DNA from 2 places in the Amycolatopsis sp. N2S4-7 genome. Region 2 is predicted to be linked to the other one. Evidence: riboswitches for the same ligand, from Rfam matches in the RefSeq annotation. Region 2 holds a riboswitch; the other holds the start of a gene.

Region 1 (4,402 bases), 650 kb from region 2:
CAGCTCCCCGGGGCGCGCCATCAGCGTCGCGACCGCGACCGGCAGCGTCGGCGCCGTCGGCCGGGCGAGGAAGCTCGTCGCACCGAACTCGCCGAGCGCGACGACGAAGCCGAACCCGGCGGCGGCGACGAGCGGCCGCAGCGTCAGCGGCAGGTCGATCTCCCGCCACACCCGCAGCGGGCTCGCGCCGAGCGTCGACGCGGCCTGCCGCAGCCGGACGTCGACCGCGCGCAGCACCGGCAGCACCATCCGCACGATCAGCGGGATGATCACCAGGGCCTGGGCCAGCGGTACCAGGTACGGCGACGTCCGGAGGTCGCCGGGCAGCGCGTCGAGCGTCACCAGGTAGCCGAACCCGACGGTCACCGCGGACACCCCGAGCGGCAGCATCAGCACGGCGTCCATCGTCTCGCCGAGCCCGCGCGCGGGCTTCGCGGGCGACCGGCGCAGGGCCACCAGCACCACGGACGCGAGCACGCCGACCACCATCGCCAGCAGCGTCGCGTCGACGGCCACCTTCAGCGAGTTCACCGCGGCGTCCCAGCCGGACACCTGCAGCGCGCCCTTCTCGCCGGTGCTCGTCAGGGCCCGGTAGCCGGCGAGGCTCCAGCCGTCCTCAGTGGACACCGACTCGGCGAGCAGCGCGAGGATCGGGGTCAGCAGGAGGGCGAGCACGGCACCCGCCGCGCCGACGACCCACCACTCGCCACCACGAGGGCGCCGCGTCTTCGTGGCCCCGATCCTGGCCCCCTCCTTGCGCCGGCGCGCCAAGCCGCCGAGGACCAGCGCGGCCACCACGGCGGCGAACTGGATCAGCGAAAGCGCCGCCGCACCCGAGAGGTCGAGCAGGTCGACCGTCCGGAGGTAGATCTCGGTCTCCAGGGTCCGGTAGCGGGCGCCGCCGAGGATGAGCACGACGCCGAAGCTGGTGGCGCAGAACAGGAACACCACGGCCGCGGCGGACGCGATCGCCGGGGCCAGCGCGGGAAGCGTCACCGAGCGGAACGCCCGCCACGGCGACGCGCCCAGCGCGCGGGCGGCGTCGGTCGTCCGCGAATCCAGCCGCGACCAGAGCCCGGCGACGGTCCGCGCGACGACGGCGACGTTGAAGAAGGCGTTGGCCAGCACGATCGGCAGCACGCCGCCGTCCGGCCAGAGCGCCCGGAAGGCGAGCCCGACGACGACCGTCGGCAGCACGAACGGCACCAGCACCAGCGTCCGCGCGAGGCCGACGCCGGGCAGCCGCACGCGGGCCAGCAGGAACGCCACCGGCAGCCCGGCCAGCACCGCGACGACCGTGGACGCGGCCGCGCTCGCCACGGTGAACCCGGCCAGCTGCCAGGTCCGCGGGTCCCGGAGAACGACGTCGAGACCACCCGCGGCGAACCCGCGGCCGACGATGGCCAGCACCGGCCAGGCGAAGAACACCACCAGGAACCCGATGGGGGCCAGCCCGAGCAGCGCCAAGCCGATGCCTCGGGCGGTCCGCGGTGGCGCTAAGACTGCACCAGCGTGCGCCATTCGCCGATCCACTTCTCGCGTCCGGCCTGCACCTGGTCCGCGGGCAGCGTCTGCGGCTTCTGCGGCAGCGGGGCGGCCTGCGCCCAGCCCGCGGGCAGGTCGACGCCCTGGCGCGCCGGGTAGACGTACATGTTGGCCGCCACGGTCACCTGGAACTGCTGCGAGAGCAGGAAGTCGACGACCTTGCGCGCGTTCTCGGCCTGCTTGCCGTTGGCCAGCACGCCGGCGTACTCGACCTGCCGGTAGCACGTGTCGAGCAGCGCCTTGGTGCGCGGCTTGCCGTCCTCGCCCACCTCGGCGGCCGGCGACGACGCGTACGAGACGACGATCGGCCGCGGCCCCTTGCCGGACGAGCCGGAGAAGTCCTTGGTGTAGGCCTCTTCCCAGCCGCTGACCACCTTGACGCCGTTGGCCTTCAGCTTCGTCCAGTAGTCCTTCCAGCCGGCCTCGCCGTACTTCGCGACGGTGCCGAGGAGGAAGGCCAGGCCGGGCGACGCCGTCGCCGGGTCCTCGGCGACCAGCAGGTCCTTGTACTTCGGGTCGGCGAGGTCGTCGTACGACTCCGGCGCCGGGATCCCCTTGCTCGTGAAGTAGTTCGTGTCGACGTTGACGCAGACGTCGCCGACGTCGACGGCGGACAGCCGGTGCTCGGGGTCGACGGCGTAGCGCTGCGGCCCGCGGTCGGCCTCCGGGCTGGTGTACGGCTCGAAGACGCCCTCGGTGAGCGCGCGCGAGGCGAAGGTCGAGTCGACGCCGTACGCGACGTCGCCGATCGGGTTGGCCTTGGTCAGCACGAGCTTGTTGGTCAGCGACCCGGCGTCACCCTGCTTGAGCACGGAGACCTTGATGCCCGACTGCTTCTGGAAGGCGTCGAGCACCTCCTGCGGCGCCAGGAAGGAATCGTGCGTCACGAGGGTGACGGTGGGCGTCTGCTGCGTGCCACCGTCACCGTCCGACAGCGAGCACGCCGCTGCGACGGCGCTGACGGCGGCGACGGCCGTCGCGGCGCGAACAGCCCTGCGTTTCATCTACCCTCCTGCACTTCGCCGGACGAGGAGGTCGAGCCCTCCCTTCGCCGGCATGATCCGGTCAGGTGCGAACGGTCGCGGGTGACCCGCCTCTCAGCCCGGCTGACCGGACTCCCGTGGCAACCGTGCAGCGTAGTCCAGGACGTACGACCATGGAGACATGACGGAAATCTTGAGCGACTCCGAGGCCGACGGACGGTTGGGTGCGGGCTGGACCCGATCCGGGTCCGTCATCTCCCGCGAGGTGGAGCTGGCGAGCTTCCCGCAGGCGATCGAGGTGGTGGACCGGGTGGCGGTCCTCGCCGAAGAGGCCGACCACCACCCGGACATCGACATCCGCTGGCGCACGCTCACCTTCCGCCTGAGCACGCATTCGGCGGGCGGGCTGACCGCGAAGGACTTCGACCTGGCGGCCCAGATCGATGCGGTGCTCGCCGGACTGTGATCCTGGTAACTCTGGGTGAACTTTCGCCCGGGTTCGACGTCTCTCGGTTACCGGAACCTTCGGGAGGGAGACGAGATGACTCAGGCAATCGTGGTCGGTTCGGCGGCGTTCGCAGCCATGGTGGCGGCAGCCGGAGGCGTGCTCTGGTTCACCGCCCGCAACCGCCGCCACCTGGACGGCTGAACGGCGTTTTCCCTGGTCACGGGTGAGCTTGATCACAGCGGCTAACGCGGGGCATGATCAGTGCGCTGTCCCTGCGGAAGCATCGGCCCGCCCGTAGGGAAAACGCCCATGAACAGCACTCTGCCCGCCGCCCAGCGCGCCTGGATCAACGCCCTCGCCCCCGCGGTGGTGTTGATCGCCATCGTGCTGCTGGGTGTGCTCGGCTAGTCCGCGCAGCAGCCGCAGTTCGAGCGCCGTCGCCCTGACCTCCAGAGCGGCGGCGTACTCGTCTGTCAGCCCGCCGGGCGGATCCGCTCGGTCGGCGGGAACTCGGCCGCCTGCGCCCGCAGTTCCGCGGCATCCGGGACGTCCGCCGCGGCCCGCTCGACCCGGGTGAGCGCCCGGCTCACACGTTGAAGCGGAATTCGACCACGTCGCCGTCGGTCATGACGTAGTCCTTGCCCTCCATGCGGACCTTGCCCGCCGCGCGGGCCGCCGCCATCGAGCCGGCCTCCATCAGGTCGTCGTACGAGACGATCTCCGCCTTGATGAAGCCGCGCTCGAAGTCCGTGTGGATCACGCCCGCCGCCTGGGGGGCCGTCGCACCCTGCGGGATCGTCCAGGCGCGCGATTCCTTGGGGCCCGCCGTCAGGTACGTCTGCAGGCCGAGCGTGTGGAAGCCGGCACGGGCCAGCGAATAGAGCCCCGGCTCCGGCTGGCCGACCGACTCGAGCAGCTCGCGGACCGACTCCTCGTCGTCCAGCTCCAGCAGCTCCGCCTCGACCTTCGCGTCGAGGAACACCGCGTCCGCGGGCGCGACCAGCTTCGTCAGCTCCTCGCGGCGGGCCTCGTCGGTGAGCACCGACTCGTCGGCGTTGAAGACGTACAGGAACGGCTTCGTGGTGAGCAGGCTCAGCTCCCGCAACGCCTCGAAGTCGACCTCCTTCTGCGCCTGGAAGAGCGTCCGCCCGGCGTCGAGGATCTCCTTCGCCCTCTGGGCGTTGTCCAGCGCGGGCTTGTTCTCCTTCTTCGTCCGCGCTTCCTTCTCCAGCCGCGGCAGGGCCTTGTCCAGCGTCTGCAGGTCGGCGAGGATCAGCTCGGTGTTGATCGTCTCGATGTCGCTCGACGGGTCGATCCGGCCGTCGACGTGCACCACGTCGGGGTCGTCGAACACCCGGATGACCTGGCAGATCGCGTTGGCCTCACGGATGTTCGCGAGGAACTTGTTGCCCAGCCCGGCACCCTC
Region 2 (4,402 bases):
CTTCTTCCGGGCCCGACGGCCCATGATGGTCCCCCCGATCACGGCCACGAGAGCGATCACCACGAGCACGCCGCCCATGGGGCCATCGGGAAACCAAATCGCGGCCAGCGTCGAGTCCACCACGCCTACCTCCCCAGGTGTTCCGGTCGACGGTCGACCAGCGTGCGGAGGGAGTACCCGCTCGGCCGGCGCGCCACACCCGAGGCGCGTCCTAGTCGTCCGCGATCAGGGCCTCGAGCGCCGGGATCGCCGCCGTCAGGGCTTCGCGGTGCTCGGGCGAGAGCCGGTCGAGCCGCCGGTTCAGCTCCTGCACCCGGGTCGACCGGACGCCGGAAACCAGCCGCTCGCCCTCCTCGGTCGCCTTCGCCAGCCACGCCCGCCGGTCGACCGGGTCGGACTCCCGGCTGACGTACCCGGCCTCGACCAGGGACGCGATGATCCGCGACATGGTCGCCGCGGCGACGCCCTCCTTGGCCGCGAGGTCACCCAGCCGGAGCTGGCCCGCGTGCACCAGCGTCGCCAGCGCCGAGATGGCGCCGTGGCCCGGCCCGGGCACGCCGGCCTGGCGCAGTGACCGGGACAGCCTCCCGACGGCGAGGTACAACCTGCCCGAGACGTCCTGGACCGAGGTGCTGGTCACGGCTGGCTCCTTCTGCCCTGCCCCGCCGCGGGTGCGCCGGAAAGTGCCGTCCACCTTACGGGTTCGCGGTGCGGGTTCGGCGTGAAGCCACTCCGGTTCACCGGGGTGGACTCGACGCCTGCGCCCAGAAGCGCTGCGGCACCCGACCCGCGCCGCGGGCCAGGCGACCGGCGGCGACGCCCGCCCGCATCGCCGCGGCCATCCGTTCCGGATCCGCCGCCCGGGTGACCGCCGTGGACAGCAGGACGGCGTCGCAGCCGAGCTCCATCGCCAGCGTCGCGTCCGACGCCGTGCCGATTCCGGCGTCCAGGATCACCGGGACGCCCGCCCGCGAAACGATCAGCTCGATGTTGTGCGGATTCCGGATGCCGAGGCCGGTGCCGATCGGCGCGCCCAGCGGCATCACGGCGGCGCAGCCGGCCTCCTCCAGGCGCAGCGCGAGCACCGGGTCGTCGTTCGTGTAGGCGAACACGGTGAACCCGTCGGCGGCCAGCCGTTCGGCGGCGTCGAGGGTTTCGAACGGGTCCGGCAGCAGCGTCCGGTCGTCGGCGTGCACCTCGAGCTTGATGAGATCGGTACCGAGCGCCTCGCGCGCGAGCTGCGCGGTGAGGACGGCTTCGGCGGCCGTGCGGCAGCCCGCGGTGTTCGGCAGCAGCTCGATACCGAGCCGGTTCAGGAGCTCGAGGACGCCGGAGCCGCCTTCGGCGTCGGCGCGGCGCATGGCGACGGTCGTCAGCTCGGTCCCGGACGCGACCAGCGCGCGTTCGAGCACGGCCAGGTTCGCCGCGCCGCCGGTGCCGATGATCAGCCGGGACGTCAGCTTGGTGGTGCCGATGACCAGCGGTTCTTCGTCCATTTCAGCCTCCCTGGACCGCGGTGAGCACGTCGACGCCCGCGCCCTTGGGCACGGCGGTGGTGGGCCAGTCGCTCCGGCGGACGACGACGCCGTCGACCGCGACGGCGATCCCGGGCCGCTGCCCGCCCGTCGCGTCGAGGACGTCCGCGACGGTGGCGCCGTCCGGGAACTCCGTCCACGTCCCGTTGAGCTTGATCTCCATCACACGCGCTCCTTCTGGTGCAGGCGGGCGGGCGAAGCCGCTTCGACGCCTTCGGGCGGCTTTTCCCCCTCGAGCCAGGCGACCACGGCGTCCGCGGTCACGGGGGCCATCAGCAGTCCGTTGCGGTGGTGCCCGGTCGCGGCGTAGACGCCGTCGTCCAGGACGCCGAGGTACGGCAGCGCGTCCCGGCTGCCGGCCCGCAGGCCCGCGGCGGTCTCGGCCAGCTCGTACTCGGTGATCGCGGGGAAGACGCGCTCGGCGCCCTCGATCAGCTCGCGCACGCCGCGCGCGGTGACGGCCTGGTCGAAGCCCGCCTCGTACTGCGTGGCGCCGAGGACGAGCTCCTGGTCACCGCGCGGGACGAGGTAGATCGGGCGGCCCTCGACGACGGCGCGGACGGTGTGCACCGGCGGCGGCAGGCAGCCGCGGCGGGGCTTGAGCCGGAGGATCTCCCCCTTGAGCGGGCGCACGGCGTCGGCGAGCTGCGGGTGCAGCCGCCCGGTCCAGGCGCCCGCGGCGAGCACGACGGCTTCGGCGTCCGGCACGGATCCGACGCGCTCGCGGACGAACCGGACGTCGTGGTTGACGCAGGCCGCGTAGAGCGCGTTGAGCAGTTTCCGGTTGTCCACGGCCAGGTCGCCGGGCACGTGGAGTCCACTTCGGACGGACCCGACCCCGGGCTCGAGGCGCTTGGTCTCCCGGCCGGTGAGCCGGTCCGCGGCGCGGCCGATCGAGCGCAGGTAGCCGGCGAGGATGTCGAGGTGACCGGCGTCGGCGCTGTCGAACGCGACGACCAGCGTCCCGTGACCGGCCAGACCGGGGTCGACGCCCTCCTGGGCCAGGTCGCTCGCGAAGCCGGGCCAGCGGCGAAGGGACTCTTCGCCGAGCCTGAGGACGTCCTCCTCGCCGGGCCAGGCCTCGGTGACCGGCGCGAGCATGCCGCCGGCCAGCCAGGACGCGCCGCCGCGGGCGGGTTCGGGGTCGTAGACCGTGACGGGGTGGCCCTGCCGGGCCGCACGCCACGCCGTGGACAGGCCGATCACGCCGCCGCCCACCACTGCCAGGTTCGTCATGGGATCACGCTCCCTGCGCCGGCATGACCCGGATCAGGTTCCACGGTCGGAGCGGCAGCTCCCTCTCAGCCCGTGCCTCGGGCTCCCGTGCGGACCCCACCACCCTAACGCGGGAGGTACGGTCGCCGCTATGCCCGCCCTTTCCGGTGACAAGATCCGCGCCCGGCTCGACGCCGCGCGCCTGTACCTGTGCACGGACGCCCGCACGGCCCGTGGCGACCTCGCGGAGTTCGCCGACGCGGCGCTGGCCGGCGGCGTCGACGTCATCCAGCTGCGCGACAAGACCGGTGCCCTGGAAGCCGCGGGAGAGATCGCGGCACTGGAGGTGCTGGCCGAGGCGTGCGCGCGGCACGGCGCGCTGCTGTCGGTGAACGACCGCGCGGACGTGGCGCTGGCGGTCGGGGCGGACGTGCTCCACCTGGGCCAGGACGACATCCCCGTGCCGCTGGCCCGCCGGATCCTCGGCGAGGACGTCGTGATCGGCCGGTCGACGCACTCCCTCGACCAGGCGCTCGCGGCCGCCGCGGAGCCCGGCGTGGACTACTTCTGCACGGGCCCGTGCTGGCCGACGCCGACCAAGCCGGGCCGCCCGGCGCCGGGCCTGGACCTGGTCCGTTCGACGGCGGCGGCCGCCCCGGACCGGCCCTGGTTCGCGATCGGCGGCATCGACGCCGAGCGCCTGCCGGAGGTCCTCGACGCGGGCGCGACGCGGATCGTGGTGGTCCGGGCGATCACCGAGGCCGAGGACCCCGCCGCCGCGGCCCGGGCATTGCTGGGCCGACTGCCCTGAGGGGCTCGCCGGGTGGGTGCTCAGGGGTCGTCGGCGGCCCGGGCACTGCTGACCCACCTCACCTGAGGCCCGGGTTCACGGGGGTGGGTGCTCGAGGTCATCGACGGTCCGGGCCTGCTGACCCACCTCACCTGAGGCCCGCGAGGTGGGTGCTCGGGCTCGTCGACGGCCCGCCCGGCCCGCGAGGGGACTCAGGGCGTGGAGGTCGGCGCGGCCTTGCTGGTCGGCGGGGTTGTCGTCGCCGGGGCCGAGGTCGACGGCTGCTGGGTCGTCGTGCTCGGGGTCGTTGTCGGTGACTGGGTCGACGTCGTCGGGGCGGTCGAGGTTTCGGTCGGGCTGGTCGGCGTCTCCGTCGGGGACACCTGGGTGTCGTCCGTCGAGGTCGTGGGGGTCGTGGCCGGGGTCTTGTCCGTCCCGCCGCCACCGCTGCCGAGGATCTTGCCGATGCTCGAACCCGTGCCGCCGCCGATCTGGGTGCCCGTCGCCGACTCGAACCCGACGATCGCCAGGATCGCCACCGCGAACGCCGCCACGCTCGTGCCGATGATCAGCGGCCAGCGCAGCTTCCGCCACCGGCCCGGCCCCTCCTCCGGGGGCTTCGCCAGCTGGACCGTCGGCTGGTCGGTGATCGGCACGTCCGGACCGGCGGGCCCCCGTCGCCGGATGCCGGACGTCGCGAGCTCACGCGCCTTCAGCGCCGCCTCCCGGGTGCGTTGCAGCGAGCGGAGGTACAGCTCGCTGCCGACCGTCGACACCACGCTCGCCACGCCCGCGCCGACCACCGTGCCCGCCACGCCGAGCGTCGAGCCCAGCAGCGCCGCGGTCACCGCCGCCAGCGCCG

What was found. A riboswitch is a leader RNA that binds a small molecule or an ion and turns the genes downstream of it on or off. The one in region 2 is predicted to bind thiamine pyrophosphate.
Region 1: another riboswitch for thiamine pyrophosphate. It lies ahead of ACH54P_RS36540 (thiamine ABC transporter substrate-binding protein); the one in region 2 lies ahead of thiO (glycine oxidase ThiO).

Annotation. Positions count from the first base shown of each region.
Region 1 covers NZ_CP172299.1:7,693,284-7,697,685, reverse strand. The annotation lists gene ACH54P_RS36545 (ABC transporter permease) at 1-1,521, opposite strand, end outside; gene ACH54P_RS36540 (thiamine ABC transporter substrate-binding protein) at 1,497-2,549, opposite strand; TPP riboswitch at 2,571-2,677, opposite strand; gene ACH54P_RS36535 (4a-hydroxytetrahydrobiopterin dehydratase) at 2,710-2,994, shown strand; gene ychF (redox-regulated ATPase YchF) at 3,563-4,402, opposite strand, start outside.
Region 2 covers NZ_CP172299.1:7,045,858-7,050,259, reverse strand. The annotation lists gene ACH54P_RS33440 (hypothetical protein) at 1-123, opposite strand, end outside; gene ACH54P_RS33435 (MarR family winged helix-turn-helix transcriptional regulator) at 212-640, opposite strand; gene ACH54P_RS33430 (thiazole synthase) at 738-1,496, opposite strand; gene thiS (sulfur carrier protein ThiS) at 1,498-1,698, opposite strand; gene thiO (glycine oxidase ThiO) at 1,698-2,771, opposite strand; TPP riboswitch at 2,765-2,870, opposite strand; gene thiE (thiamine phosphate synthase) at 2,902-3,561, shown strand; gene ACH54P_RS33410 (hypothetical protein) at 3,753-4,402, opposite strand, start outside.